DNA from 2 places in the Bradyrhizobium sp. CCGUVB23 genome. Region 2 is predicted to be linked to the other one. Evidence: riboswitches for the same ligand, from Rfam matches in the RefSeq annotation. Region 2 holds a riboswitch; the other holds the start of a gene.
What was found. Region 2 has a riboswitch for ZMP and ZTP ahead of glyA (serine hydroxymethyltransferase). Riboswitches for the same ligand answer to the same signal wherever they lie in the genome.
Positions count from the first base shown of each region.

Region 1 (15,339 bases), 3.4 Mb from region 2:
GACGATGAAGTCGGATGCCGCGCAATGGGCGAGCCGCCTGCATGGCGAGGTGCTGCCGACCGGAACCGTGCGCACGCTGCTGCACGGCTCGGTGACCATGCTGCCCGGCTTCAGCGAAGGCCAATGGTGGGTCCAGGACGCCGCAGCCGCATTGCCGGCCCGGCTGTTCGGCGATATCGCCGGCAAATCCGTCGCCGATCTCTGCGCCGCTCCCGGCGGCAAGACGGCCCAACTGGTGCTCGCCGGCGCGAACGTCGTCGCGGTAGACCGTTCGCCGGCGCGCGTGGCACGGCTGCGCGAAAATCTCGCCCGATTGTCGCTACAGGCCGAAACCGTCGTCGCCGACGCCGTGGAATGGGCCGGACCGCAGCACGGCTTTGACGGCATCCTGATCGATGCGCCCTGCACCTCGACCGGCACGATCCGCCGCCATCCCGATGTGGCCTGGCTGCGCCAGGAGTCGGATATCGCGGCGCTCACGGCGCTTCAGCAGCGCCTGCTGCTGAAATCCGTCTCATTGCTCAAGCCCGGTGGAACGCTGGTCTATTGCACCTGCTCGCTGGAGCCCGAGGAAGGCGAGCACGCGATCGCCGCGCTGCTGGCCGCCGAGCCGGCGCTGCGCCGCGTGCCGATCCAGCCGTCCGAGGTCTTTGGGCTCAGTGAGATCATTACCACTGAGGGCGACCTGCGCACCCTGCCGAGCCACCTGCCAAACGCCGACCCAAGGCTCGGCGGGCTCGACGGATTCTTCGCTGCCCGGCTCGTTAAATCCTGATTTTGCACCGGATTTTGCGCCACTGATGCTGATTCGCCACCTTTCAAGGTGGTGTCAGCCGGCGGATTTTGGGATTAAAAGGATTCGTCAGGAATCCTCTCCCCCTTCAAGGCAAGGCGTGTCGGTCGCTCAACGCAGACGCATCTCGACGCTGGTCATGAACCGCTTCGCGCGGAACATGCTTGCGCGCGCGAGCGGCGGTTCCGTGGCGGTGTCGCGGCTCTGGCCAGGCCGCACCGACCGGCTGATCATCGCGCCGCACGACCTGCGCACCGCAGACGCCACGCGCGCGGCCGAGATCTATGCCGGGCGCTTCGTGTTCGCCGGCAAGATCGTCAATTGCCACGGCCGCTCGATCTTCGATCTCGAGCCGCCGTCGGAAGACTGGGAGGTCGCCCTGCGCGGCTTCGGTTGGCTGCGTCACTTGCGCGCTGCCGACACCGCGCTGACGCGGGCCAACGCCCGCGCGCTGATCGAGGACTGGATCTCCAATCCCGCCAACAAGCGACGCGCCGTGGCCCGCCGCGCCGACGTGCTGGCGCGGCGTGTGATCTCGCTGCTGTCGCAGGCGCCGCTGGTGCTTGGTGACACCGACAACAAATTCTATCGCCGTTACCTGCGGGCGCTGGCGCGCGAGATCCGCTATCTGCGTTTCACCATGGTCGACATCCCGGACGGGGTGCCGCGGCTGCAAGTGTTGATCGCGCTCTGCTACGCCTCGTTGTGCCTTGCCAACCAGGCGCGCCACATCCGCAGCGCGTCGCGCAAGCTATCCGATGAATTACAGCGGCAGATCCTCCCCGACGGCGGACACGTCTGCCGCAATCCCGGCGCGTTGATCGAGCTCCTGATCGATTTGCTGCCGCTGCGGCAGACCTTCGCGGCGCGCAACATCGCGCCACCGCCGGCGCTGCTGAACGCGATCGACCGCATGATGCCCATGCTGCGTTTCTTCCGGCACGGCGACGGCAACTTTGCGCTGTTCAACGGCATGAGCGCGACGTCGTCGGATCTGCTCGCCACGCTGCTCGCCTATGACGACACCCACGGCGCGCCGATGGCGACCATGCCGCATACCGGCTTCCAGCGCCTCGATGCCGGAGCGTTGACGCTGATCATGGATACCGGTGCCCCGCCGCCGGCCAATGTCAGCCACGACGCCCATGCCGGCTGCCTGTCGTTCGAATTGTCCTCGGGCACGAGCCGCATCGTGACCAATTGCGGCATGCCGACGACGGGACGCGACAATTGGCGGCCATTCGCGCGCGGCACCGCGGCGCATTCGACGCTCACCTATCACGAAACATCATCATGCCAGTTCGTCGGATTGTCGGCGATGAAGAAGCTGCTGCACGGCGCGCCTGTGACCAGCGGGCCGGCCATGGTCGAGAATTATCGCGAGGTCGTGCAGAACGGCACGCTGCTGACGACGTCGCATGACGGCTATCTCGCCAAGTTCGGTGTGATCCACCGGCGCGTGGTGATGGTCGCCAATGACGGCACGCGGCTCGACGGCGAGGACACGCTGTCGCCGCCGCAGGGCGGACGCCTGAAGGGCGCGGGTACCGATTTCGCGCTGCGCTTCCATTTGCATCCGGCGGTGAAGGCGAGCCGGCTGTCGGATGCCCGCGGCGTGATGCTCGTGCTGCCGAACCGCGAGGTCTGGACCTTTGAAGCACTGGACGACAAGGTCGATCTCGAGGACAGCGTGTTCCTGGCCGGCAATGACGGCCCGCGCCGCACCGCGCAGATCGTGATCCGGCAGGACGCGCGCCAGGCCCCCTCGATCCGCTGGAGCTTTGTCCGCTCCACGGCTTCGCCCCAAGTCACCAATGCCCGCCGCAACGCCCGGCGCGAGCCGGAACTTCCGCTGTAAACGCGCGCGGCCCACGCCTATCTAGCCGTTGTGAAGAGCACCGAAAGCTGGTACCGAGCACCCGCTCGCGCGACTGGCGACCTTGGATGGAGCACCATCGGGAAGCGCGGGATTTATCTGCCGCGCGCCTGGGCATAGGTACTCCCGACACAGAGGATCTTGCCCATGACTGATGCGATGACTGACCATCCCCGCCGCGTTACCCGCGCCCTGCTTTCCGTTTCCGACAAAACCGGTCTGATCGAGTTCGCCAGGGCGCTTGCCGCCCATGGCGTCGAGCTGGTGTCGACCGGCGGCACCGCCAAGGCGATTGCGAGCGCCGGCCTCAAGGTGAAGGACGTCTCCGAGCTGACCGGCTTTCCCGAGATGATGGACGGCCGCGTCAAGACGCTGCATCCGAAGGTGCATGGCGGCCTGCTCGCGATCCGCGACAACAAGGAACATGCGGACGCGATGAAGACGCACGGCATCGCGCCGATCGATCTGCTCGTCGTCAATCTCTATCCGTTCGAGGCAACCGTCGACAAAGGCGCGGGGTTCGAAGAGTGCATCGAGAACATCGACATCGGCGGTCCCGCGATGATCCGCGCCGCCGCAAAGAACAATGACGACGTCGCCGTGGTCGTCGAGGCGCAGGATTACCAGGCCGTGCTCGACGAGCTCGCCGCCCACAACGGTGCGACCACGTTGAAGCTGCGCCGGCGCCTCGCCGCAAAGGCCTATGCGCGCACCGGCGCCTATGATGCCGCGATCTCCAACTGGTTCAACCGGCAGCTCGAGATCGATGCGCCCGACTACCGCGCCTTCGGCGGCAAGCTGATCCAGGCCCTGCGCTATGGCGAGAACCCGCACCAGACCGCGGCGTTCTATGCGACGCCCGACAAGCGGCCGGGCGTCTCGACCGCGCGGCAGCTGCAGGGCAAGGAGCTCTCCTACAACAACATCAACGACACCGACGCGGCCTATGAGTGTATCGGCGAGTTCGATGCCAAGCGCACCGCGGCCTGCGTCATCGTCAAGCACGCCAACCCCTGCGGCGTCGCGGAAGGCTCTGATCTCGTCACCGCCTATCGCCGGGCGCTGGCCTGCGACTCGACCTCCGCCTTTGGCGGCATCATCGCGATGAACCGCGCGCTCGATGCCGACACCGCGCGCGAGATCACAAAGATCTTCACCGAGGTGATCATCGCACCCGATGCCAGCGAGGAAGCGATCGCCATCATCGGCGCGCGCAAGAATCTGCGCCTGCTGCTCGCCGGCGGCCTGCCCGACCCGCGTTCGGCGGGTCTCACCGCCAAGACCGTTGCCGGCGGCTTGCTCGTACAGAGCCGCGACAACGCCGTGGTCGACGACATGACGTTCAAGGTGGTGACGAAACGTGCGCCGGCCGACGCCGAGATGCGCGACCTGAAGTTCGCCTTCCGCGTGGCAAAGCACGTCAAGTCCAACACCATCATCTACGCCAAGGATCTCGCCACCGTCGGCATCGGCGCGGGCCAGATGAGCCGGGTGGATTCAGCGCGGATCGCGGCACGCAAGGCGCAAGATGCGGCGAACGAGCTGAAGCTCGCCGAGCCTCTCACCAAGGGATCGGTCGTGGCCTCTGATGCATTCTTCCCGTTCGCCGACGGCATGCTCGCCTGCATCGAGGCCGGCGCCACTGCCGTGGTGCAGCCCGGCGGTTCGATGCGCGACGACGAGGTGATCAAGGCCGCAGACGAGCACGGCATCGCCATGGTGTTCACAGGGACGCGGCACTTCCGGCATTAACTCTCCACGAGTCGTCCCGGCCTTCGCCGGGACGACTGCAGAAATCATGGCTCCCTCACCCGCGTCAACAGCGCGAGCCCGGCGGCAAAGAACGCCACCAGCACGCCCATGCCGGCTTTTTGGCTCGCGGTCCCGGCCGTGATTGCGCCGATCAGCAGCGGGCCGATGAAGGACGTCACCTTTCCGGTGAGCGCGAACAGGCCGAAATACTGCGCGATGCGGTCCTTTGGCGCCAGCCGAATGAGGAGCGTGCGCGAGGCGGCCTGGAGCGGGCCGCCAGCGGCGCCGATCAGGCAGCCCAGCACAAGGTAGGCACGCTCGGCCGCGCCCGCGAACAGGGCGCCGCCCGGCTCGGGCGGCGCGACGCTGATGAACAAGATCGAATCCTTGTCGACCAGCAGGATCGCGGCGAGCGACAGCAGCAGGATCAGCATGCTGATGGCAATCACGCGCTTCGGTCCCAAGAGATCATCGAGCTTGCCGCCGAGCCACGCGCCGAACGTACCGGCGATCGCCAGGATGATGCCGAAGGTGCCGATCTGGATCGTGTGCCAGCCGAACGTGCCGGCGGCATAAATGCCGCCGAAGGCGAACAGCGACACCAGGCCGTCGGTGTAGATCATGTTCGCGAGCAGGAAGATCGCGAGCGATTTCTGCCGCGGCAGTTCGCCGAGCGATTGCTTCAGTTGCGCGAGTCCTGCGCGCAGCGCCGCGCGCACCGGCCGCTTGGCGGGATAGTCCGGCGTGAACAGGAACATCGGCGTCACGAACACGATGAACCAGAGTCCCGTCAGCGGTCCGGTGATGCGATCGCCCTCATGCATGGCCGGATCGAGCCCGAACAGCGGCTTGAAACCAAGCAGCGTGCGCCCCGTCTCAGGGTTCGCGGCGAGGAAGCCGAGCACGATGATCAGGCTGATGATGCCGCCGACATAGCCGGTGGCCCAGCCATTGCCGGAGAGGCGGCCGATTCGCTCCGGCGGCACAAGTGTCGGCATCATCGCATTGTTGAAGACTGTCGCGAACTCCGCGCCAACGCTCGCGAGTGCCACGGCCGCAAGCAGCGGCGGGATGATGGTGGGATCGCCGGGCTTGCCGATCCAGAGCGCCGAGGAGCCCAGCACCAGTACGGCGCCGAAAGCAGCAATCCAGGGCTTGCGGCGGCCCGCGGCGTCCGCAACGGCGCCTAACACCGGCGACAGCAGGGCGATGACCATGCCGGCTGCCGCCATCGCAAATCCCCACAGCGACTGTCCGGTCGCAGGGTCGGGCGCGACGCTGGTGGCGAAATAGGGCGCGAAGACGAACGTCGTGATCAGGGTGAAATAGGGCTGCGCAGCCCAGTCGAAGAAGATCCAACTGACAACGGCAACGCGCGGCGGATAGGTCCGCTCCTTATCGGCCATATCGGTGTCAGAGGCGATCGTCGTCATCAGCATTCCTTATCACGAACAGTTTTGCCTCTCTTGGCGCAAACGGTATAGCATTGCCGTGACGGCTGTGGAGTGACGGCAAGACACGACAGAAACAAGACACGGCGAAATTTTGATGATGTCGTTTGTCCTGACACGACGAAAAGTCGTAGCTGCCCTCACGCTTCTAGGTATCAGCCTGTTTCCAGCGCGCGCTCAGGATGCGCGCCGCATCTATGAACCGCCCGCACTCGGCACCGTTCACGCCATCGCCGCCGAGCACGGCATGGTGGTGGCGCAGGAGAGAATCTCCGCACAGATCGGCGCAGACATCCTGCGGAGCGGCGGCAACGCGGTGGACGCCGCGGTCGCGACCGGTTTCGCCATGGCCGTGACCTATCCGCGCGCGGGCAATATCGGCGGCGGCGGCTTCATGGTGATCCATTCCGCCGACCGCAAGGAAGACGTCGCGATCGACTATCGCGAGACCGCACCAGCTGCGACCACATCAGACATCTTCCTCGGCGCCGACGGCAAGCCCGATATCGCGAAGTCGCGCGATTCCGCGCTCGGCATCGGCGTGCCCGGCACGGTCGCAGGACTGTCGCTGGCGCTCGAGAAATACGGCTCCGGCCAGTTCACGCTGGCGCAATTGCTGGAGCCCGCGATCGCGCTCGCGCGCGACGGTTTCGTCATCAGCGACGACATCGCCGACACCTTGCCGGGCGCACACAAGCGATTTGCGCGCTGGCCGGCATCGGCGAAAATCTTCTCGCGACCGGACGGCACGCCGCTGCAAGAGAATGACCGGCTGGTGCAGGGCGATTTGGCGCAGACACTGTCGACCATCGCCGCCCAGGGTCCGCGCGGATTCTACGAGGGACCGGTCGCCGACAAGCTCGCCAAGGCCGTCACCGATGCTGACGGCATCATGACATCAGGGGATCTGCAGACATACAGGCCCGTGATCCGCGAGCCGGTGCGCGGCAGCTATCGCGGCTTCGACATCGTCTCGATGCCGCAGCCCTCGTCGGGCGGCGTGGTGCTGGTGGAGACGCTGAACATCCTGGAAGGCTTTCAGCTTTCCGATCTGAAGCAGGGCTCGCCGGCCTCGCTGCATCTGCTGATCGAAGCCATGAAGCGCGGCTATGCCGATCGCGCGCGCTATCTCGGCGATCCCGCTTTCGTCAAGGCGCCGATCGAGACCCTGATCGCCAAGGACTATGCGGCTAAACTTCGCGCCGGCATCAGGGCCAACAGCGCCACGCCGGCGAGCGAGATCGTGGCGAGCGCGACGCCGCCGCGCGAAGGCAGCAACACCACGCATTTCTCGGTCGTCGACAGCCGCGGCAATGCGGTGAGCAACACTTATACGCTGAACTTCAGCTATGGCGTCGGCCTGGTCGCCGACGGCACCGGCGTGCTGCTCAACAACGAGCTCGACGATTTCACCGCGGCGGTTGGCGCCTCCAACGCCTATGGCCTCGTCGGCTACGAGGCCAATCTGCCAGGGCCGGGCAAGCGGCCGCTGTCCTCGATGTCTCCGACCATCGTACTGAAGGATGGCAAGCCGGTGCTGGTCACGGGCTCGCCCGGCGGCAGCCGCATCATCTCCACCGTGCTCCAGGTGATCGTCAACGTGCTCGATTATCATATGGATGTCGCCGCCGCCGTTGCAGCGCCGCGGCTGCATCACCAATGGCTGCCGGATGAAGTGCGCGTCGAGCGCGGCTTTTCCGACGACGTGCTGTTCGAGCTGAAGGCGATGGGTCACCTCGTCGTCGAGCCGATGGGCCAGACCTCGGCCAACTCGATCGCGGTGACGCCGAACGGCCCGTTCGGCGCACCCGACCCGCGCACGCGGGGCGCTGCGGCGGAGGGGCAATAACTTTCATGGTTTGAGCATCGAACCCGGAATCACGCGCCACAACTTCGGGATTCCGGGTTCGCCCACGTAAGGACGCGGGCGCCCCGGAATGACGATGGGAACGACGCTACCGCCCGACCTGGTACGGCCCGCCCTTCTCCAGCGCGCGTTGATAGGCTGGACGCGCGTGGATGCGCTCGAGGAACGCCATCGCCTTGGGATGGCCCTGCTCCAGGCCGCCGCGCGCTTGCGCCGCTTCCAGCGGAAAACTCATCTGGATGTCGGCCGCGGTGAAGTCGGGCCCGGCGAACCACTCGGTCTTGCCGAGCTCGCCTTCCCAATAATCCATGTGCTGCTTGATCTGCGGATTGACCAGCGCGGTCAGCGCCTGGTTCGAGACCTTGCGCACCAGCGGACGGAGCAGCGCCGGCGCGCGCTTCGGCATCAAGGTGAACAGCAATTTGAGCAGCAGCGGCTGCATCGCCGAGCCTTCGGCATAGTGCAGCCAATAGGTGTAGCGCAGCCGCTCCGGCGTGTTCGGCGGCGGAATCAGGCGTCCCTGACCATAGGTGCCGACGAGGTATTCGACGATCGCGCCCGATTCGGCGATGGTGTTGCCGTTGTCGGTGATCACGGGCGACTTGCCGAGCGGGTGGATCGCACGCAGCTCCTTCGGCGCGCGCATGTCGGGCTGACGCTGATAGCGCACGATCTCGTACGGCACGCCCAGCTCCTCGAGCAGCCACAGCACGCGCTGCGAGCGTGAATTGTTGAGATGATGAACGGTCAGCATTTGAGGTCCCCGCTGGTCTCGGGCGCGTTCGTGCCAGCCCGGCGGGCGAATGTCGAGCCGGACGGTCGTTATTTTTACCCGGGCATATTGACGCTTCTATTTTACCCGGATATTAAGTGGGCCATCGTGTCAGATTTCGCAGTGATTTCAATGCAGAGTACCTTCACAGCCTTTGTCGGCCAGCGGCGCCTGGCCTCCGGGCCGATCGCGGACGTGGTCCTGGCGGTCAAGCGCGCGGACGCGTGGGCGGGCTCGCCGATCGTGATCTTCAGTGACTTGAGCGGGCGGGCGGTCGATTTCGACCTGCGCGGCGACGACCAGGAAGTGCTGGCCCGCCTGCCGACGATCGCGCCGGCGCAATCCGACGGGCACATTGAGTTGCCGAGTGCGCCGCGCGGCCGCGGCCGGCCCAGACTCGGCGTGGTGGCGCGCGAGGTGACGCTGCTGCCGCGGCACTGGGAATGGCTCAACGCGCAGCCGGGCGGCGCCTCGGTCGCGCTGCGCAAGCTCGTCGACGAGGCGCGGCGTGCCCGCGGCGATCGCGACCGCGAGCGGCAGGCGCGCGATGCCACCTACCACTTCATGTCGGCGATGGCCGGCAATCTCGCGCATTTCGAGGAGGCCTCGCGCGCGCTGTTCGCAGGCGATCGCCGGCGCTTTGCGGCAGAGATCGCCGACTGGCCCGCCGACATCCGCGACCACGTCGTGAAACTCGCAAGCAGCGACCGCGCGTAGGCAGAAGGCGCCTCCGATCAAAGTAGTATTATGGCCATCATGAAACGGGTGGACCTGCCGCGCGCGCTGCGCCACAATGTGCGCAAAGCGAGCTCACGGGAGGACGGTTTGACGCGCGCGGCCCCACAATTCCTGTTCGATTTCGGCAGTCCCAATGCGTTTCTCAGCCATGAGGCGATCCCTGCGATCGAGACGCGGATCGGCGTGAAATTCGAGTATGTGCCGATCCTGCTCGGCGGCATCTTCAAGGCGACCAACAACAAATCGCCGGCCGAGACGCTCGCCGGCATCAAGAACAAGCGCGAATTCCAGGCTGTCGAGACCGAGCGTTTCCTCAAACGCTTCCACGTGCAGCCCTATGTCTGGAACCCGTTCTTCCCCGTCAACACGCTGAACCTGATGCGCGCGGCGATCGCGGCCCAGCTCGAAGGCGTGTTGGAACAATATGTCGAAGCCGCATTTCATCACATGTGGCGCGAGCCGAAGAAGATGGACGATCCGAAAGTCGCGATGAAGGCGATCACCTCGTCAGGCCTCGATGCGCAGAAGCTGTTCACACGTGCCCAAGAACCCGATGTGAAGGCAAGGCTGATCAAGAATACCGAGGAGGCCGTCGCGCGCGGCGCGTTCGGTTCACCGACATTCTTCGTCGGTACCGAGATGTTCTTCGGCAAGGAGCAGCTGCGCGAGGTCGAGGAGATGGTGTCGGGAAAGTGATTCTGACCCAACGAGCGAAGTGAGGTATCTCCCCGGTGTCGTCCTGGCGAAAAACATGACGACGGCGAAAAAAGAGCAAGAACAAACGGAGCACCCGCATGCGCATTCTCGTCGTCGGCGCCGGCGCCATCGGCGGTTATTTTGGTGGCAGGCTGCTGCAGGCCGGGCGCGATGTCACCTTTCTGGTACGGCCGCGGCGCGCGAGCGAGCTTGCGAGCGCCGGCCTCGTCATCAAGAGCCCGAACGGCGATGCGACGCTGACGAACCCGCCGGCGGTGCAGGCGGGCAAGCTCGCCGAAAAGTTCGACGTCGTGCTGCTGAGCTGCAAGGCGTTCGACCTCGACGATGCCATCAAATCGTTCGCGCCGGCAGTCGGGTCGAACACCACGATCATTCCCGTGCTCAACGGCATGCGGCATCTCGACGTGCTGGACCAGAAGTTCGGCGCCGAGCGCGTGCTCGGCGGGCTCTGCGCCATCGCCGCGACGCTGAACGAGAAGCGCGAGGTGGTGCAGCTCCAGCCGATGCAGGCGATCAATTACGGCGAGCGCGACGGGAAACTGTCGGCGCGTGTGAGGGCGATCGACGAAGTCTTCACCAGCGGCATCGCCGGGGCGAGCGCGAGCCACAACATCATGCAGGACATGTGGGAGAAGTGGGTTTTCCTCTCCTCGCTCGCGGCGTCGACCAGCCTGATGCGTACCTCCGTCGGCAACATCCTGGCGGTGCCCGGTGGCAAGGATTTTCTCTTAGGGATGCTGGACGAGACCAGCGCCACTGCGACCGCAGCGGGCTATGCGCCCGGCGGCCCGTTCTTCGAGCGGGTCAAGGGCTTGATCACCACCGAAGGTTCCCCGATGACCGCGTCGATGTTCCGCGACATCAAGGCGGGCCTGCCGGTCGAGGCCGATCACATCATCGGCGACCTCATCGCGCGCGCCGATACTGCGAAAGTGCCGGTGCCAAAACTGCGCATCGCCTATACGCATCTGAAGGCGTATGAGAAGCAGCGCGTGGGGTAGCTAACTCGCCCCACACATCCCCGTCGTCCCGGACAAGCGTAGCGAAGCGGAGCGCAGATCCGGGACCCCCGCGCGAGCGCTTGCGCTCGTCGCGATAGCACAGGGATTGGTTATGGCGCGAGCTGGTAACCACGAGTCTTCGTCAAACTCGATCCTGTGGTTATGGGTCCCGGGCTCGCGCATCGCGCGCCCCGGCACGACGGCCGGTGTTGGCGGCTACAGTTCTCCGCTACTGCAAATGCGCCAAGTAATGCGCGAGCGCGGTGATCTCTTCCTCGCTGAGCGAATAGGCGATGTCGGCCATGGCGGCGACGCCGCCGCCGACGCGCTGGCCGGCTTTGTAGTCGTGCAGCGCCTTCACCAGATATTCCTCACGCTGGCCGGCAAGGCGGGCGACGGCCTTGGTGCCGGCATAGCTGTCGGTGTGGCATGAGGCGCAGCGGCGGCCGCTAGCTGCTTCCTTGCCTTTCTTCGACAGGTCGGGATCCTTGTCCTCCGGGCCTTTCGGCGGCGTGAGCTGCGAAAAATAGGCACCGAGACTGCGGATGTCCTCGTTGGCGATCTCTTCCGCAATCGGCTGCATCTGCTCGTTCTTGCGCGAGCCGGCGCGGAAGAACACGAGCTGCCACTGCAGGAACTGATCCGGCTGGCCGGCGAGCGAGGGGATGTTCTCGGTCTGCGAGATGCCCTTGTCGCCGTGACAGGCGGCGCAGACCGCGGCCTTCTCCTTGACGTCGGCAGCGTGCGCGACAAAAGCGGGAAGACTGACGAGCGCTGCGATCGAAAAAGCGAGCGCGCTGAGTGCGCGCGAAACAGGTTGCCGGTGCATGACGAGATTCCGATTTGCTCGTCATTCCGGGGCGCCCGAAGGGCGAACCCGGAATCTCGGGATTCCGGGTTCGATGCTCCGCATCGCCCCGGAATGACGAGCGTGTAACTTCAAACGAAAGGCTGCGGCGACCTCCAGGCAACCGCAGCCTCATGTTCACGTCGCGCTACTTCTTGCTGTAGCTGATGCGATAGATCGCGCCGGCCCAGTCGTCGGCGACGAGGATCGAGCCGTCCTTGGCGAGGATGATGTCGTCGGGACGGCCGAGATAGCCCTGGTCACCTTCGAGCCAGCCGGAGGCGAACACCTCCTGCTTGGGGTTCTTGCCGTCGGGCCCGACGATCACGCGCACGATGCGCGCGCCCTGGTACTTGTGCCTGTTCCAGGAGCCGTGCTCGGCGATCAGGATGTTGTTCTTGTACTCGGCGGGGAACTGGTCGCCGGTATAGAACTTCATGCCGAGCGGAGCGACGTGCGCGCCGAGATTCAGCACGGGCGGCGTGAACTCCGAGCACTTGTGACCCATCGCGAATTTCGGGTCCGGCAGATCGCCCTGGTGGCAATAGGGATAGCCGAAATGCTCGCCGATCTTCGAGATCATGTTCAGCTTGTCTGACGGCAGATCGTCGCTGACCCAGTCACGCGCGTTCTCGGTGAACCAGTATTTGCCGCTGCGCGGATCGACGTCGCCGCCGACCGAATTGCGGACGCCAAGCGCCCAGACTTCGGCGTTGCCGGTCTTGGGATCGACGCGCCGGATCTGCGAGACGCTGGTCGGCGGAATGCCGACGTTGAAGGGCGGTCCGAACGGCAGGAAGAACCAGCCGTCCTTGTCGGTCGCGATGTACTTCCAGCCATGCGCGGCATAGGACGGCATGTCGTCATAGACGACCTTGCCCTGGCCGAGATTGTCGAGGTTGGCTTCGGCGTTGTCGTAGCGGATCAGCTTGTCGACGGCGATGACATAGAGCGCGCCGTCCTTGAAGGCGAGGCCGGTCGGCATGTTCAGACCCTTGAGGACGGTCTTGACCTCGCGCTTGCCGCCATTGTCCTTGATCGCATAGACGTTGCCGAGGCCGAACGAGCCGACGAACAGCGTGCCCTTGTCGCCCCAGGCCATCTGCCGCGCGGCGAGAACGCCAGGCGCCCAGACCTCGATCTTGAAGCCGGCCGGCAGCTTGATCTTCTTCACGATGTTGGCGAGCTCGGCTTCGGACGCGCCGGTCGGCGGGCCCGATGGGGGCGCAAGACCCTTCTGCGCCTCGGTCTCATCCCCTAAGAACCAGTCATCCGGCGGATGCGTCCAGAATTCCTTGGTGCCGGATTCGTATTTCTTCAGCGCCCGGTTCTTGTCCTGCTGCTGCTGCGCATTCACGACGCTTGTCCCCGCGAGCAGGGCAACCGCCGCAAACGCAAAGATGGATCGATGGAATATGGATTTCATCGCGTCACTCCCCTAAGGCGGCCGTGGCGGCCACACCATTATTGTTTTGCTATTCGAGAGGCGAAGTTCGGAGTCTGTCGACAGAGGCAGACTCAAAAAGGTTAGCACATCTGCAAGCGCTGAGAAGCATGCGCTGCACATCGCGATCAGCCTCAATAAAAATTGAGAGAGAGTTTCTCCGCATGCATGGCATGCGCGTGCGCGCGTTCTCGCTGCAACGCGGAATCATGAAGCAAGCGGCTATTTGGCAGGCAGCGCTCGCGTGCACGCGATGAGAATTATGAGACTACGGGATAAGGCCCGCGCTCGAAGACCGTGTCATGATAACCTTTTGAGCCGACCTGACGCGCCAGCTCGCTGCGAAAATCGCGAGTCTTCCGCAGGCTGCTCAGCACATGGGCAAAGTCGAATGCGGGCCGCCAACCCAGCTCGCGGCGCGCACGATCGTTGACGTAGACGCGGTCGATGGTCGGAAACAGGCGCCAGCCCCGCGCCGCGTAGAGTTTTGCGCAATCGGGATAGAGCGTATGCACGAGGCGCGCGGCGTCCTCAGCCAGGGCGACGAGGTGGCTTTGCGTGAACGGGCTCGTCGCCGAGACGATGTAGCGCGCGAAGCCGATGCTGGTAGCGCGCTCGTCGGCGAGGAGGTGGGCGCTGACAGCGTCCGCTATATCCAGCCGGCGATAAAGCAGCTCGTTGGCCTGCGCGTTCTCGGTCGCAAAATTCTCCCGCGCGGCCGCATCGTCGTCCTCCTCCGGAAAGAAGCGCGAGGTTCGCAAGACGATGACGGGAAGCCCGCGCTCGCGGAAGAACAGCTCACACAGATTCTCCGCCATCAGCTTGGAGGTGCCGTAGATGTTCTTCGGCACCGAGGGCAGATCCTCGGTGACCCAGACGGCGGCGTTCCCCGCCTCGGGCCGAAGCTGCGAGCCGAACGCGCTGGTGGTGCTGGTGAAGACGAAGCTCTTCACGCCGGCCTCAGCGGCGGCCTCGAGCAGGTTGAGCGTGCCGGTGACGTTGGTGTCGATGAAGTCCTGCCTGGAATGCGTGGCGACATGCGGCTTGTGCAGGGTGGCGGTGTGAATGACGGCGGTGACGCCCGCCATCGCGGCCCGCACAAAGCCGGGATCGGTGATCGAGCCCACCTGATCGGTGAACTCCGATTTCTTCAAATCAACCCCATGCACAGTAGACCCGCGCGCGTGAAGTGTCCGGAGAATCGCTTCCCCGAGGTGGCCTGCGCTGCCGGTGACCAGAATTGTCATTCTCACGTCCAACGTGCGTCCCGGACGGAGCCGCCAGACGGCGATCCGGTCCTGTCAGGCTTGACGCTGGGAGAAATTGGAGCGGGCGAAGGGGCTCGAACCCTCGACCCCGACCTTGGCAAGGTCGTGCTCTACCACTGAGCTACACCCGCGTCCTGTGTCGGTCGCGTGACGCGCCGGCAACGGCTGTCGTATGCCAAAAGCGGGCGGCGAATGCAACAGCTACCGGCGGCATCTATTCGCTTTCGGAGACCTAAATGAGCCCCGAATCGGGTCGAAAGCGACCCGAAACGCCCAGGAACCACCGAATCACGCACCATGGATTGAAATTCGGCCGTCCCGGCCCAATTTAGGAGCCGGGACAGCAGCATATGGGACGGCGTCGTGCTAAAGAGCCGCCTTTCCGGACATCAGACGAGGGGACTCCTGTGACGATCATTGACCAGGGCAACGGAGCGGCGGGCCAGGCTGCGCCCGATCTGATCAAGGACACGACCACCCAGACCTTCGTCAAGGACGTCATCGAGGAATCGAAGCGCCAGCCGGTGCTGATCGACTTCTGGGCGGAGTGGTGCGGCCCGTGCAAGCAGCTCACCCCGGTGCTGGAAAAGGCCGTCAAGGCGGCCAAGGGCAAGGTCAAGCTGGTCAAGATGAACATCGACCAGCATCCGGCGATTCCGGGCCAGATGGGCATCCAGTCGATCCCGGCCGTGATCGCCTTCGTCAACGGCCAGCCGGCCGACGGCTTCATGGGCGCGGTGCCCGAGAGCCAGGTCAACGCCTTCATCGAACGCCTGACCAAGGGCGTCACCGCACCGGGCGAGGTCAATGTCG
Region 1 covers NZ_JANADQ010000001.1:3,813,075-3,828,413, forward strand. Annotated here, with positions in the region: gene NLN62_RS17410 (RsmB/NOP family class I SAM-dependent RNA methyltransferase) at 1-775, shown strand, start outside; gene NLN62_RS17415 (heparinase II/III family protein) at 933-2,651, shown strand; ZMP/ZTP riboswitch at 2,711-2,792, shown strand; gene purH (bifunctional phosphoribosylaminoimidazolecarboxamide formyltransferase/IMP cyclohydrolase) at 2,829-4,421, shown strand; gene NLN62_RS17425 (MFS transporter) at 4,466-5,854, opposite strand; gene ggt (gamma-glutamyltransferase) at 5,970-7,721, shown strand; gene NLN62_RS17435 (glutathione S-transferase family protein) at 7,828-8,493, opposite strand; gene NLN62_RS17440 (DUF2239 family protein) at 8,644-9,228, shown strand; gene NLN62_RS17445 (2-hydroxychromene-2-carboxylate isomerase) at 9,337-9,945, shown strand; gene panE (2-dehydropantoate 2-reductase) at 10,044-10,967, shown strand; gene NLN62_RS17455 (c-type cytochrome) at 11,197-11,796, opposite strand; gene NLN62_RS17460 (sorbosone dehydrogenase family protein) at 11,963-13,240, opposite strand; gene NLN62_RS17465 (NAD(P)-dependent oxidoreductase) at 13,519-14,505, opposite strand; tRNA gene NLN62_RS17470 (tRNA-Gly) at 14,583-14,657, opposite strand; gene trxA (thioredoxin) at 14,934-15,339, shown strand, end outside.
Region 1: another riboswitch for ZMP and ZTP. It lies ahead of purH (bifunctional phosphoribosylaminoimidazolecarboxamide formyltransferase/IMP cyclohydrolase); the one in region 2 lies ahead of glyA (serine hydroxymethyltransferase).

Region 2 (15,339 bases):
GAACGCGCCGCGATTGAACTGGCTGGTCGGCACGTTGCCGGTGATCGCCATGAACGGCACGGAATCGAGGAAGGCATTCGCAAGCGAGATCGGTAAATTGGCCGAGCCGGGCCCGCAGGAGGTGAAGGTTGCGGTCGGCCGCCCGGAGACGCGGTAATAGACGTCGGCCATGAAGCCGGCGACGCTCTCATGATGAACCGAGATCGTCTTGATCTCGGACGAACGCTCATACAGCGCGTCGATGAACTGGATATTGCCGTGGCCGCAGAGCCCGAACACCTGCGGCACCTTCTCCTGGATCAGGTAGTCGACAATGACCTGGGCGCCGTTGAGCATGTTTCGCGACATTCAACTCGTCTCCCTGTGGCCCGACGGCTTCTTCTTCGACGCGGCGGCCATCGTTGAGCCGCCGGCACCCTATTTCTCATAATGCTGTACGTCAATTTATATTGTGATAGTCTATCTTCTGGGGAAACCCGCGGTGCCCCGCGCCTGCCGCGTGCTAGTGTCAGGACTGGAGCCATGATGGATTCATCGAAGGGGGCCTTTTCCTTGAGATCGCGCACCAAGCCCAGCACCAGCGAAAAGCCCGCAAGCCCGCGCAAGGCGGCCGTTGCAAAACTGGTCCCGCCGACACAGGCGGATGGCGACGACGCCGACGACAAGCAGCGCGCCGGCGGCGTGCAGTCGCTCGGCCGCGCCTTCTCGATTCTGGAAGAGGTTGCGCGCCACCGCGAAGGGATCGGCCTTGCGGAATTGAGCAAGCTCGTCGGCCTGCACAACTCGACCACCTTTCATCTCGCCAAAACGCTGGTCTCGCTCGGCTATCTCCGCCAGGAGAAGGACAACAAGCGCTACCGCATCGGCCGTCCGCTGTTCGCGCTTGCCGCATCCGCGCTCGACGAGATCGAGATGGTCAATGTCGCAACGCCTGTGCTGGAGGCTCTATCCCGCGAGACCAGCGAAAGTAGCCATTTTGCCGTGCGCATGGGCGATGCCGTGATCGTCATCGCGCGGACCAGCGGGCCCGGCGCGTTCCAACTCACGGACCGCGTCGGCGTGGTCCGGCCTGCGCACTGCACTGCGCTCGGCAAGATCATTCTCGCTTCGCTCCGCCCCGAGCAGCTCAAGCGCTTCCTCGATCGTGCCGAGCTGAAGCCGTCGACGCCCAAATCCATCACCGATGCCGGCGTGCTGATGCGCGAGATCGCCGAGGTGCAGCGTACCGGCGTTGCCTTCGACGACGGCGAGTTCAATCCGGAAGTGCGCTGCGTTGCGGTGCCGGTTTTGGATTTCACCGGACAGGTGATCGGGGCGCTCGGCATTTCCGGACCGATCTGGCGATTGTCGAACCAGGCACTGCATGCAAGCGCACAGGTCGTACAAGTCGCGGCCAACCGGCTCTCCGCGGAGTTCGGTGCCAAAACAACTGCGTCCAAGCCGGCTGCGAAAAAAGTCTAAGGCGCGCGCAAGCGGTGATTTTGCCGGTTGACACCGGCGATGCCGTTCGGGATTATCCTTCCGCATTAAAAAAACGTCTCTCACAATATCGCAATGCCGATGCTGAAGGGGGACACCGCGATGCACTGGGGAGGAGGCTTTGAGATGATCCGCACCAGCCGACGGACATTGTTGAAGGCGAGCGCGGCGCTGGCCGGCGCATCCGCGCTCGGATTCCCCGCGATCGCGCGCGCCCAGGCGGAGAAGATCAGGATCGGCCACCTGACGCCGCTGACGGGCTTTCTCGGCGTGATCGGCGGCTACGCCCAGCTCGGGGTGAAGCTCGCCGCTGAGGAGATCAACCAGTCCGGCGGCATTCTGGGCAAGCAGATCGATCTGCTCTCGGAAGACTCCATCAACCCCGCGACCGCCGCGACCAAGGCGCAGCGCATGCTGGAGCAGGACGGCGCCGTGGTGCTGCTCGGCGAAATCTCGTCGGCCTCCTCGCTCACCATCATGCAGGTCGCCGAGCGCAACAAGAAGGTGTTCTTCTCGACCGGTGCGCGCTCCGACGCGCTGCGCGGCAAGAACTGCAACAAATACTCATTCCACTGCGACATCCCCAACACCGTGATGGTCAATGCGGTCGGCACGGCGCTCTCGCAGAAAGGCATGGTGAAGGGCAAAAAGTTCTTCACGCTCACCGCCGACTACATCTTCGGCCACGACCTCCTGAAGGCCGCGAAGGCGTTCTTCGGCACGCACGAGGCCAACCTGATCGGCGACGAGCTGATCGCGACCGACGTCACCGATTTCAGCCCGTATCTTCTAAAGGTGCGGCAGGCCAAGCCCGATGTGGTGTGCTGCAACCTCGCCGGCAACCAGGTCACCAATCTCGTCAAGCAATATGCCGAGTTCGGCCTGCCCTATCCGCTGGTCGGCTTCAATCTCAACACCGGCGATGCCTGGGCGGCGGGCGCCGGCAATCTCAGCGGCACCTGGCCGACGGTCTGGTATCACACGCTCGACAACCCGACGTCGAAGGCGTTCGTCGCCGCCTTCGGCAAGAAATACGGCAAGCCGCCGGAGAACCACGCCTGGATCGACTACGTCACGCTGAAACTGCTCGCGGAGGCGATCAACACGACGAAATCGACCGACAGCGGCGAGCTGATCTCCTATTTCGAGAAACAGTCGCAGTTCGACATCGGCAAGGCGCGCAAGGCCTATTTCCGCTCCTGGGACCATCAGCTCGTGCAGGAGGCCTATCCGTTCACGGTGAAGCCGAAGGAACAGATGAAGGACCAGTGGGACATGCTTGTGCTGGGCGATGCCGTGCCGGCAGCGAACGATCCGCTGGAACAGATCTATCCGACCAGGGAACAGAACCCCTGCGAAATGAAGGCCTGACGCGCGCTCTAGCGCAAAATGGTCAGTTGGCACCAGCGGCGACGGCGGAGAGCCGGCGCCGCTTTTGCCAAGGCGATGGATGCAACATGCAGTTCGAGTTCTTGCTGGAACAGGTGGTGAATGGCCTCGTGCTCGGCGGCTATTACCTCCTCATCGCGCTCGGACTATCGCTGATCTTCTCCGTCGGCGGCATCGTCAATCTCGCGCATGGCGCTTTCTATGCGCTCGGCGCCTATGTCTTCGTCGAGCTGACGCACCATCTCGGCTTCGGCGCGTCGGTGGTGATCTCGCCGCTCGCCGTCGCGCTGCTCGGCATCGTCTTCGAGCGCTTCATCCTGCGCCGGTTCTATGCGTCCGACCCGATCCTCAGTCTTCTCGTGACCTTCGGCCTTGCGATGGTCGCCGAGCAGGCGATCCGCATGATCTGGGGCGCGGCGCCAGTGTCGGCCGAGATTCCGCAAAGCTTTCGCGGCTCGGTCATCCTCGGTGATTTCCTGTTCTCGCGCTATCGCCTGCTGATATTGGCGGTGGTGGCAGTGGTGCTCGTCGGCATCTGGCTGCTCCTGCACAAGACCTCGTTCGGACGCGTGGTGCGCGCCGGCATCCAGCGGCCGGACATGGTCGCTAGCCTCGGCATCCGCCTTCAGCCCTACATGACCGCAATCGTCATGCTCGGCGTCGGCATGGCTGCGCTCGGCGGCGCCTTCTTCGCGCCGATCACCACCGTGCATCCGGCGATGGGCGCCGAGATCATGACGGTCGCCTTCGTCGTCGTCGTGATCGGCGGCCTCGGCAGCTTTTGGGGCGTCGTCATCGCCGCCCTCCTCGTCGGCGTCGTGCGCGGCATCGCGATTCATTTCCAGCCGGCCGCGGGCGAAGCCTCGATCTACATCCTGATGTTCCTGGTGCTGCTGGTGCGCCCGCGCGGCCTGCTCGGCGAACGCATCGAGAAGTTCGAATGACATCCACCTTCGACAAGCTGAAGCCGCTGCTGGTCGCCGCCGCAGCCGTCATCGCACTGCCGTTCGTGCTCAGGGCCCTCGGCCTGTCGCTCAACACCGGCACCTGGGTGATCGCCCTTGCGATCGCCACCATGGGGCTCAACCTCTGCATCGGCTATACCGGCCTCGTCTCCTTCGGCCACAGCACCTGGTTCGGCGTCGGTGCGTACGCGGCCGGGTTGATCCAGCTTCGCTTCTTCCCCGGCGAGATCTGGCTGCCGTTGCTGCTCTCGACGCTCGTCGTCGCCGCGGCTTCAGTGGTGGTCGGCGCGTTGATCCTGCGCCGGCGCGGCGTCTATTTCTCACTTTTGACGCTGGCGCTCGCAGCGCTAGTCTATACGACCGCGTTCCGCTGGACGAGCCTCACCGGCGGCGAAGACGGCCTCGGCGGACTGAAGCGCGGCCACATCGGCCCGCTCGATCTCGACAATTCGCTCGCCTATTACGCCGTCGTCGCCGTCATCGGCCTTGTCGTGCTCTACGTCCTGTTGCGCCTGGTGCGCTCGCCCTTCGGCCATGTGCTGGTCGCGATCCGCGAGAACCAGCTGCGCGCGACGTTCCAGGGCTACCCGGTCGAACGCTACAAGCTCGCGGTCTTCGTGGTCTCGGCAGTCGTCACGGGCATTGCCGGCGCGCTGATCGCGTTCCTGAACTATCTCGTCTCGGCCGAGGCCGTCTCGGTGCCGTTCGCCGGCGAGCTGCTTGCGATGGTCGTGATCGGCGGAATGCGCAGCATGCTGGGCCCGGCGTTAGGCGCGCTGTTCTTCATCCTGTTCCGCGAGCTGTTCTCGATCTGGACGTCGGACTGGCTGTTCTGGTTCGGCATCACTTTCGTCGCCTTCGTGATGTATTCGCCTGGCGGCCTCGTCGGCATCGGCACCTTGATCATGCGTCGCGTCCACCCTCCCGGCGAAGAGTCGGCCGCGATGAGCCGGCGCAAGATCTATGACGGCCTGGAGCTGCCGGCCTTCCTGCGGCCGCAAGCGCTGACCGGGACGGTGCTAGAGGTGAGCGGCGTCTCGAAGAAGTTCGGCGGCATCCGCGCCGTGCACGATGCGAGCATCACCGTCGGGGCCGGCGAAATTCACGCACTGATCGGGCCGAACGGCGCCGGCAAGACCACGCTGTTCAACCTGGTCTCCGGCCTCTACGCGCCGGATCAGGGCAGCATCCGCCTCAACGGCCGCGACGTCGCAGGCGTGCCGTCGAACCTGATCTGCCATCAGGGGCTGGCGCGCTCGTTCCAGATTACCAACCTGTTCCGTGGCCTGACCATCTACGAGAATTTAAGGCTCTCGCTTCAGGCGCGACGGCCGATGCGCTTCAACATCTGGAACGACATCGACGCGTACGACGACATCCACGCCGAGACGGCGGAGCTGATCAAATTCCTCGGGCTCGAAGGCATCGAGGAGATCGAGGGCGGCGAGCTCTCCTATGGCGGACAGCGGCTTGTTGATTTGGGCATCGCGCTCGGCTCGAAGCCACAGGTGCTGCTGCTCGACGAGCCACTCGCGGGGCTTGCCGCCGCCGAGCGCGAGCGCGTCTCCAGCCTCGTCAAGAACATCGCCGCCAACATCCCGGTGCTGATCGTCGAGCACGACATCGATCGCGTGCTCGGCTTCTCAGCCGTCGTCACGGTGATGAACCAGGGCGAAGTCTTGATGTCGGACTGCCCCGAGGCGGTGCGCGCAGACCTCAGGGTGCAGGAGATCTACACCGGCACCGGCATTCCCGCCATCGCGCATCAGCGCAGCGACGATGCCGCAAGCGAGACGAAACCGATCCTGCGCTTCGAGCGCGTCAACACGTTCTACGGCAAGAGCCACATCCTGAGCGACGCCTCGCTCGACGTGCGCGAAGGCGAGATCGTCGCGCTCCTGGGCCGCAACGGCGCGGGCAAGTCGACGCTGCTGAAGACGCTGGCCGGCTTGGTCCCAGCGGCATCAGGCAGCATCGACTATCGTGGCGAGGACATCGCGCGCCTGGCGGCGCCCGACATCGCGCGCCGCGGCATCGGCTATGTGCCGCAGGGCCGCGGCCTGTTCGCCGGCATGACCGTGCGCGAGAACCTCGCGCTCGGCCGCCTCGCCCGCAAGACCGACGGCAGCGACGGCGTGGTGTGGGACGAGGCACAGATCCTGCACACCTTCCCGCGGCTGAAGGAGCGCATGAACGTCGCGGCCGACTATCTGTCCGGCGGCGAGCAGCAGATGGTGGCGGTGGCCCGTGCGATGTCCGGCAATGTCCGCCTGCTGCTGCTCGACGAACCCTTCGAGGGACTTGCGCCGGCGGTGACGCTCGAGCTGTTCAAAGTGTTCGACCAGCTCCGGCGGCACATGTCGATCGTGATCGTCGAGCACAATCTCGACCTCGTGCTCGCCCTCGCCGACCGCGTCTTCGCGCTGGAGCGCGGCACGGTGTTCCACCGGGGCCCGGCCAAGCCGCTGCTGACTGACCTCAGCTACCGCAAGCAGATCCTGTGGCTGTAGGCCAGCGGAGACGCGCAGGCAGCCGGTTGGACGACTTACGATTTTACGAAATAATTTGACACGTCGGGCAAATCACCGGCATAATGCCATCATTGCCAAATCCCTGAAGTGATCCACGCGGTGCGCGGCAACGGCGCGTCGCGATACCTTGCGCGCTACTCATCCTCATCGACATCAGCAACGGGTCCGGCGGGCCGCGGGCGACGATCGGCCCTGCGCGCATCCGCTCAACGCGCCTGCGCGGACCCAAAGGAAGCATCGACATGACGGCATCTTCAGACCACGACACGGCGGCAGCGCTCGCCGCGCCCGACCACCCCCAAACCGCAGCATTCCCGCGCATCAAGATCTCCAAGCGTGGCATTTCGATCGACCATCCGGATCCGGAGGCAGGCGAACGGCTGATGGCTGAAACGTTCGGGGTCGCCGACAGCGACGCCATGTACGGCATCCTCAAGCAATTGGTGAAGGCGAGCGTGAACGGCAACAAGCTCGACCACGCGAATCTCGCCTTCATGATCTCGATGATGCAGGCCATCAAGCCCAGGGACTCCATCGAGGCCATGCTGGCGGCGCAGATGGTCGCCGTGCACGTCACCGCGATGCGAAGTGCCCATCATCTCGCCCGCGCCGGCGACATCCAGAACCAGGATAGCGCCGCCCGTGCGCTCGGCAAGCTCGTGCGCATTTTTCCGGCCCAGATCGAGGCGCTCAACCGTTACCGGCACAACGGCGAGCCGGCCATCACCGTGCAAAACCTGTCGGTGCAGGACGGCGGCAAGGCCATCGTCGGCAACGTCACCCAGCACGCGCACATGATCGTGTCGCGGTCGGGCGCCGTTGCCGCGCTGGCGGAGGCGCGGACGGTCCCGATGCCAATTGTCGGCGAACGGGAGCACGTCGCCGCAAGGCAAGACGCGACTGCATGAGCGGCGGTCACGCCCGCAGTACGAGCGCGATGCTGGCGAGCCCGCGTTGCGGCGCCAGAACGCGCAGCGACCGGTCCTGCCGTGCGCCGGCGGTGCACGGCAAGCTGCGTTGCCGCATGCACGGCGGCGCGGCGGGATCGGGCGCGCCGAGGGGAAACAGGAATGCGCGGAAGCATGGGCTGTTCACGAAGAAGGGCATCGCCGAGAAAAAGCAAGTTCGGGACTTGTTGGATGAGGCGCGGAGACTGCTTAGGGAACTCACGTGATGCCGCCTCCTTCAACTCGGGCTGCCTCGCGTCAAGTCGATCACCCTTTCTTGTGTGACCTAGTTCATAGGCTGTCTCCGTTGAGCAGACTACGTTAGGTGACGGGTTGAGCGTTAGCTCGCCTTGCCGCCCGACGGGCGTTTCCTCCCTAGACTGGCCGATCGCTTCAAGCGATCGGCCCTTTCCTCGTGCATGAGGCCCTTGAGGTCGCGGCCCTACGCGGGAGCGACGGTCTTATTCATCGGCCCACCACCTTGGACGGCAGCGCGATCCCCGGGACAGGGAACGCGCGGCACATCTCGACGCTCTTCGCTCTGAGCCGTCTTACCACTGCCGCATCGCCCTTCGACCTGAGAGACTCTGCGATGAGTTCGGCGATAAGCCGCATTTCGGGCTCACCCATGCCACGCGTGGTCGCTGCCGGCGTACCGAGGCGAATGCCGCTTGGTTTGAGCGGCGGACGCGGATCATCGGGAATGATCTGTTTGTTTGCGGTCACTCCGACGGCGTCGAGAATGTCTTCGGCCGCACCGCCGTCCAACCCTGCGCTCGTCACCGTATCCACGACCATCATGTGATTGTCAGTCCCGCCTGTAATCAACTTCATACCGCGCTCCATCAGCGCTTCGGCAAGAACCTTCGCATTGCGCATGACCAGCCGTGCGTAGGCCTGATAGTCGGACGTTGTTGCCTTCTTCAGCGTTACGGCGGTTGCGGCCACGACGTTCATGTGCGGACCTCCTTGCAGTCCGGGGAACACAGACGCGTCGATCTTTCCGGCAAACTCCCGACGACAAAGAATGATTCCCCCGCGCGGCCCGCGAAGTGTCTTGTGTGAGGTCGTCGTCATGATGTCGAAACCCGCATCGAGCGGATTACGCAGAACGTTGCCGGCGATCAAGCCGCCGTAATGGCTCACGTCGGCCATGGTAAGTGCACCCACTTCATCGGCGATGCTCTTGAAGGAGGCGTAATCCAGGTCGCGCGGATAGGAGCTGTAGCCGCACAGCACCAACTTCGGGCGGGCGCGCCGGGCTGTTGCGCGGAGCTCATCGAAGTCAATGGCGCCGCCCTTTGAAGGGTGCGTCTTGTAGCGAGCGAAGTTGAACAGCCGCCCCATGTGGGACACGGGCGCGCCATGCGTGAGATGACCGCCGTGTGAGAGGTCCATTGCCAATATCGTATCTCCAGGCTTCAACAGGCCCAGATACACGGCCTGGTTCATTGGCGACCCCGACAGAGGCTGGACGTTGGCATGCTCGGCGCGGAAAAGCGCGCAGGCTCGCTGTCGAGCAAGGTTCTCTATCTGATCAGTAAATTCTTGCCCTCCATAATACCGGCGCCCCGGATATCCCTCGGAATATTTGTTGGTGAAGACTGATCCAAGCAGCTCGAGAACCTCCGGATAGGTGTAGTTCTCGGAAGGAATCAGCTCAACGCCGTCTTGTTGACGGCGCTCCTCGCCTTCGAGAGCAAGGGCAACTTCAGAATCATAGAGGTGGAGTTCGTTGCGGAATGAGGGCATGGTCCGGGCTCCTTAAGACGCTGAATGGTCAGCTGAAAGGTGCCCAGGCGAACGGCGTTAGAACCCTTCGCGCTTCACCGTGGTCAATTCCACGTAAGCTCGCCAGTCGCGCGAGGGACGAATGAGCCTTCAAGGCTCATCGCGAGCAGAAGGCTAATCAATCCTTGGAGAGCCCGCAAGGGTTCATAGCTGATATTTCGACGCTCAGACGTTGAGACCCAAATTCCGAGGACCGATGTCCGGTCCGCTGCGGACAACGGGCGTGGCAACGGCTTATGCGTCCTTCGGCTCTGAGCCAATCCCGGAAGTCGTCACGCGACCTCACAACAAGCAAAGTTCAATGCGGCTCCGGCAGCGGCGTTCCCGGAAAAGCGAACTCCGAATCGTTGGATGAGGGTGGGAATGCTGCTATGTCCATATCAAGCGCGTTGCTTGCGCAAAGCGCAACGAGCCGCTGCGGATCAGAAGCGCCGCTGAGTAGCTTCGCTCCCAGCTCGCGGAAATAATTCTCGGTCGCGTTTCGCGCCGGTCTATCCTCACTAGCCGACATGTTGAGCCGCCAGCACTTGCTGCGAGATCTGCTCGGAGTCATTTGGAGGCAACGGTCTCCTTGAACAGCTCAATCTTGCCGCGCGCGTTGTCGGTCACCGCAAAGACCTCGTATAGATCGATCTGCGGCTTCATGCCGTAGCGCTGGATGATGCCCTCGAGCCAGGGCCCGGTGTAGAATGCCTTGGCGTCCTCGATGCGCTCCCACTGGTACACGCCACCGGCCCAGCCGCTTTCGGACCAGATGAAGTGCTTGCTGATCAGCCCTGTCACTTCGCGGAAGTTTGGTGCGATCTTGTGAAAGTGCTCGTGACACGCGGCGCAGTCGATCTGCGGTGGCAGTTTGTATCGTACAACGGCGGTGATCATGCGACCTCCTTGCAAGGACGCCCCCGGCGCAACATTGATGGCATTCCCGCGATCAAGCAAGCGAAGCGGGAAGCCGACATGGGTTAAAGGCGCAAAGCCTAACCAGTCACTTCCGTTCTGCTGCGACGAGCCGACCATTCCAGAGCATGCTGGACTCGGCTTTAGATAGGCATCGCGCGCCGATCGCTATCAAATGCGACGGACGCTGCCGCGAGTAGGTCAACACGATTGACGAGAGCCTCAATCGCCGCGCAGCTATCTCCCTGCATTTTTTTGCGTTAATGTGAACCTCTTCATAGCTATGTAGCAGACGGGCTCGGATGATGCCCAACCAAAGAGAGGCGAGCTAAGGCCCCCGCAAAGCGCCACCCGGTTCCGATGGGTTTTTTCCATTCACACGCGAGTTTGGGAGCGACACATGGAAAAGCGCGAAATTGGCAACAGCTTGACGAAAGGTCTGTCCGAAACGAAGCGGGACGCTTTCTCCCGCCGCTCGGTGCTGACGTTGGTTTGTACCCTTGGCGCCGCGGCGCCATTTGGGATGTTCGGAGCGGCTCGCGCGCTGACGGTATCAGGGACTGGGTCGCTGAATTATATTCCTGGCGAGCCCTTTATTTGTCGTGCCGCCGCGAACGGTGAAGAGCTGCAGGGCCCGCCCCGCCAACTCAAGCTAGCCTGGAACGCCAACGCAGCCTGCACGGTCGCTGCGCCAGTCGCAAAGGAACGGGGTATCTTCGCCAAACACAACCTCGATGTCGATTTCGTCAATTTCGGCGGTTCGACCGACCAGTTGCTGGAGTCGATTGCAACTGGCAAGGCGGATGCCGGTTTGGGATTGGCCCTGCGCTGGCTCAAGCCGCTGGAGCAAGGCTTCGACGTTCGGATCACCGCTGGTGTGCACGGCGGCTGCATCCGGCTCCTCGGCTCCAAGGCTGCCAACATTGACAGCCTGGAGTCCCTGCGCGGCAAGGCTATCGCGATTAGCGATCAAGCGAGCCCTGCGAAGAACTTCTTTTCGATCTACCTCGCCAAGAAGGGCATCGATCCGGCCCAGGAGGTAGAGTGGCGTCAGTACCCGGCCAATCTGCTCGCGCTTGCCGTCGACAAGGGCGAAGTGCAGGCGCTGGCCGAGATCGATCCACTACCCTATCTGTGGCTCAAGGACGGCAAGCTCAACGAGATCGCAACGAACCTGACGGGTGAATTCGTCGATCGCACCTGCTGCGTTCTCGCGATACGTGGCAGCCTCACCCGAAACGAAATGCCGGTGGCGGCTGCTCTGACACGATCGATACTGGAGGCGGCAGACCGAGTTGCCAGCGATCCCGCCGATGCCGCGGCAATCTATTCAGGCTACGGCGGGAGAGGATCCGTAGAGGATCTCGCCGCGATGTATCGCAGCCATACTCACCACAATCATCCCGTCGGGGCGGAGCTCAAGAAGCAACTTCTGCTCTACACCGATGAACTCAAGGCAGTGAACGTCATCAAGCGAAGCACCGACCCGGCCAAGTTCGCCGACCGGATCTACCTTGACGTTCTAAGCTGAGCCGATTGGGAATATCCGCAGTGAGCTCGGTCATCAATGAAGTGCCGACGCCATCAGAGAAATCGGGTTTCGGCTTTTTTGAAAGTTCAACAACCCGGTCGTTGATTGGCGGACTGTCGGTGGCCGCCGCATGGTCCATGGTCGCCGCGCTCACTGCGTTCTGGCCGGACAAGCTCGAAAGCGATTGGGCCTACACGGGCGCCTTCGCCATTGCCTGCGGCGCATTCGCGCTTGCCCTTGCCTTGGCGACCCTTGCCGGCGTTCGTTTTGTTGCTTTCCAGCGTCTCCAGCGGCTTCTTCCGTGGCTGTTCGCGCTGGCGCTGTTTTTGGCGGCTTGGGAGGTCGTCACAGCAAAGCTCGGATTACTGCCGCTGCCGTTTTTTCCGCCGCCGCAGGCCATCGTCGAAGTCGCAATCGATGATTGGGGGCGGCTGGCTGAAGGTATCTTCGCTTCAGCTCGTCTGCTCGCGACCGGTTATTGTCTCGGTGCGGCAGTGGGGTTCGTGACCGGCGTGGCGATCGGCTGGTCGCGGCTCGCCGGTTATTGGATCCACCCAGTCTTGCGGTTCATCGGGCCACTCCCCGCGACGGCCTGGCTGCCGCTCGCATTTTTCGTTTTCCCGTCCAGCTTCAGCGCCAGCATTTTCCTGATTGCGCTCGCCACCGGGTTTCCGGTTACCGTGCTCACCTGGTCGGGCGTCGCCGGCGTGAAGAGCTCCTATTACGATATCGCGCGGACATTGGGAGCAACCCAGCGCTTCCTCGTGCTCAAGGTCGCCATTCCGGCGGCAATGCCGCACGTTTTCGTTGGCCTGTTCATGGGCCTTGGCAATTCGTTTGCGGTTCTTGTCGTAGCCGAAATGCTGGGCGTGAAGGCAGGGCTCGGCTGGTATCTGCAATGGGCGCAGGGTTGGGCGGCCTATGCCAATATGTACGCCGCGCTGCTGCTCATGGCGTTCTTGTGCTCCGGTCTGATTACGCTGCTGTTCCGCTTTCGGGACCGTCTGCTATCCTGGCAGAAGGGCCTGGTGCGATGGTAGCGGCGACCGCAAGCGATCATGCGGTCCGCGGATCGACGCTGACGCTCCGCGAGGTGAGCCATCGCTTCGATCTCGAGGGCCAGCCCCTGCCGGTATTGGACCGCATCAGCCTGCAGGTCGGCCGCGGCGAATTTGTCGCTCTCCTGGGACCGAGCGGGTGCGGAAAATCGACCTTGCTGCGGCTGGTCGCGGGGCTCGACACTCCTACGGCCGGCTCCCTGCTAACGGAGGGACGGGAGATCGAAGCACCCGATCCGTCGCGGGTCGTCGTTTTTCAAGACCCCACGCTTTATCCATGGCGGACGGTGTGGAGCAACGTTGCGCTCGGCCTGGAAGCCCGTGGGTTGCTGCGCACCCATCGCGGACGTGTCGAAAACGCCTTGCGCCTGGTGGGGCTCACGAACTTCGCCAATGCCTACCCGCACCAGCTTTCCGGCGGCATGGCGCAACGCGCGGCTCTGGCGCGTGCGCTTGTCAACGACCCGAAGCTGCTCATTCTCGACGAACCTTTGGGCCAGCTCGACTCGCTGACTCGCATCGCGATGCAGGCGGAACTTGTATCACTTTGGCAGCGCTCGAGCTTCACGGCGCTGCTGGTCACGCACGATGTCGAGGAGGCGCTCTTGCTCGCCGGCCGCGTCATCGTGCTGAGCGACCGACCTGCACGGATCAAAGCCGAAATAGTCAACAGCCAGCCCTATCCCCGCCACCGGGGCGATCCGCACTTCGTTGAGCTTCGTCGCGAAGTGTTCGAGCATCTCGGCCTCGATGAGGCATGGTAGCCGTCGCGTCGCGTGGGCCTGCCGTCTCGGCGGCAACACGCTTATGTCGTCTCCTCGATCGGCAACACTCGTGTTCCCAACAAGACTGACGCGAAGTTCCTTATTCCGAATTCGTTAGGAACGAAGGCGCGCGCCCGGCGTCACACGGTCGTTCATCCCTGTGAAGGACACGCGATCATGGTACGCGAAGGCCCAGCCGAACCATCCCAGCCCGACGTCGCCGAGACGACAGAGGGCAGACAGGCTCGTCCCTATGGCATGCTGTTCACGGCGCTGGTCGCAGCCGCGGCCATCGTCATAACGATCTATCTTGTCGCAACATAGGCCGAGCCCGTGGTGCCTTCAGCACACCATCACGCACCTGTCGTCACGCACTTGTCGTCACGCACTTGGCGCCCTTTCGTCATGCAGGTGCCCCTAGCGCTTCGGCCTGGGCAGCACGATCCTGCCCTGCGAAGCAATGCCACCCCATTTGGCGGTCCAACCGACTTTCGAGGCGGAAGGTCGCTCGGCGCCTTTTTGACCGCGAGCACCCTGCAGGGCAAACAGGGCGCCTTGAGGATCGGCACATCGCGCTATCCAGCAACCATCAGGCAATTCGATCGGACCCTGGAGAATCCGGCCTCCACCACTATTGACGCGCTGGGCCGCCGCGCCGATGTCGTCGACATTGAAGTAATAGAGCCAGCACGGCTGCGATACGCTCGGAAGCTTGGTGAGCATCCCGCCGATCATCTGCCCGGCCGCCGAAAACAATTCATACAGGTCTGCCGGATCGGTTTCGCCGTAGGCCTTCTGCCAGCCGAAGAGCTGGCCATAAAAGTCAAAGACCTTGTTTCGGTCTTCAGCCAGCAACTCATGCCAGCCCACGCGCCCAGGCTGGTCCAACCCGCCGGGTTGCCGCTGGCCATATGTCAGTCCGGTGACCAGCGCAAACGTCGCTCCTTGCGGATCGGCGACCACTGCAATTCGGCCGATATTGCTGTCGGTCGGCGATACCAGAATGGCGCCCCCAAGACGGCGGATCTGCGCGGCCTTCGTATCCATGTCATCGACGGAGACGTAGCCGACCCACCTCGGTGTCGCCCCCAATTGCCGTCCCTCTTCCGGCAGTTCCATGAGACCGCCGACCGGAGAGTCGCCGGCGGCAACCACGGTGTAAGCGAATCCTGCCGTCGAGGCGTCCTTCACGTCCCAGCCGACAACCTTGCCATAGAAGGCGCGGGCTGCCGCGACGTCGGTGGTCATGAGTTCGTACCAGGCGAAGTGTCCGGGTTGATCGACCAAGCCAGTTTCTCCGTTCAGGCAGGAGACAATTGCGGCACTGCATCAGTCGCGCACTGAAGCCCGCAGCGCAGGCGGGACGAGGGATCAAAGGCGACCCCGTTCATGAAGATGAATACAATCTGAACGAGCGCGCTACTGCATTTTGGTATGTTCGTGAATCTTGCCTGCCCTCTCCGCTCGGCGTAGACTTTCATCCCGTGGATATCCTTCCTGCAACATTCGGAGGATGCGACCATGCAGCGGGTGAAGCAAGCGTCGAAGAAGAAGCGCGTAGCCAAGGCCGCCGTGCCGGCGTTGGGAGCCGCCGGACTAACTTTTTCGCTCGCCGGCAGCGCATCAGCAGCGGCCGTACCAACAGGCGACATTCAGCAGAGATCGCACTTTTCACCAGGGCATGCGATCACCCTCGATGAAGAGGAAATGACTGACGTCAGCCTCGCCACCTTCCATCTCTTCGACAAGGAAGACGCTAGCAGTCGCATACAAGTCGCTTGGCGCGGATGCGGCGGTTGTCGCGGTTGCCGTGGTTGCAGAGGCTGCGGCTGCAGAGGTTGCCGATGCGGCGTCGGTTGTCGATGTGCCGGATGTGCCGTGGTAGGTTGCGCCGTAGTATCCTGCGCGGGCTGCTGTGCATCGTGGGGCCGCTGCCGCTGGTGCTAGGCGACGCGCTGTTCGATCGTGTATCGGCAAGCCTCTTGTT
Region 2 covers NZ_JANADQ010000001.1:398,893-414,231, forward strand. Annotated here, with positions in the region: gene NLN62_RS01725 (thiamine pyrophosphate-binding protein) at 1-348, opposite strand, end outside; gene NLN62_RS01730 (IclR family transcriptional regulator) at 523-1,461, shown strand; gene NLN62_RS01735 (ABC transporter substrate-binding protein) at 1,606-2,850, shown strand; gene NLN62_RS01740 (branched-chain amino acid ABC transporter permease) at 2,937-3,812, shown strand; gene NLN62_RS01745 (branched-chain amino acid ABC transporter ATP-binding protein/permease) at 3,809-6,343, shown strand; gene NLN62_RS01750 (hypothetical protein) at 6,607-7,272, shown strand; gene NLN62_RS53125 (HGGxSTG domain-containing protein) at 7,302-7,538, shown strand; gene glyA (serine hydroxymethyltransferase) at 7,777-9,063, opposite strand; ZMP/ZTP riboswitch at 9,098-9,183, opposite strand; gene NLN62_RS01765 (hypothetical protein) at 9,652-10,119, opposite strand; gene NLN62_RS01770 (ABC transporter substrate-binding protein) at 10,400-11,530, shown strand; gene NLN62_RS01775 (ABC transporter permease) at 11,632-12,570, shown strand; gene NLN62_RS01780 (ABC transporter ATP-binding protein) at 12,564-13,352, shown strand; gene NLN62_RS01785 (hypothetical protein) at 13,530-13,676, shown strand; gene NLN62_RS01790 (VOC family protein) at 13,770-14,639, opposite strand.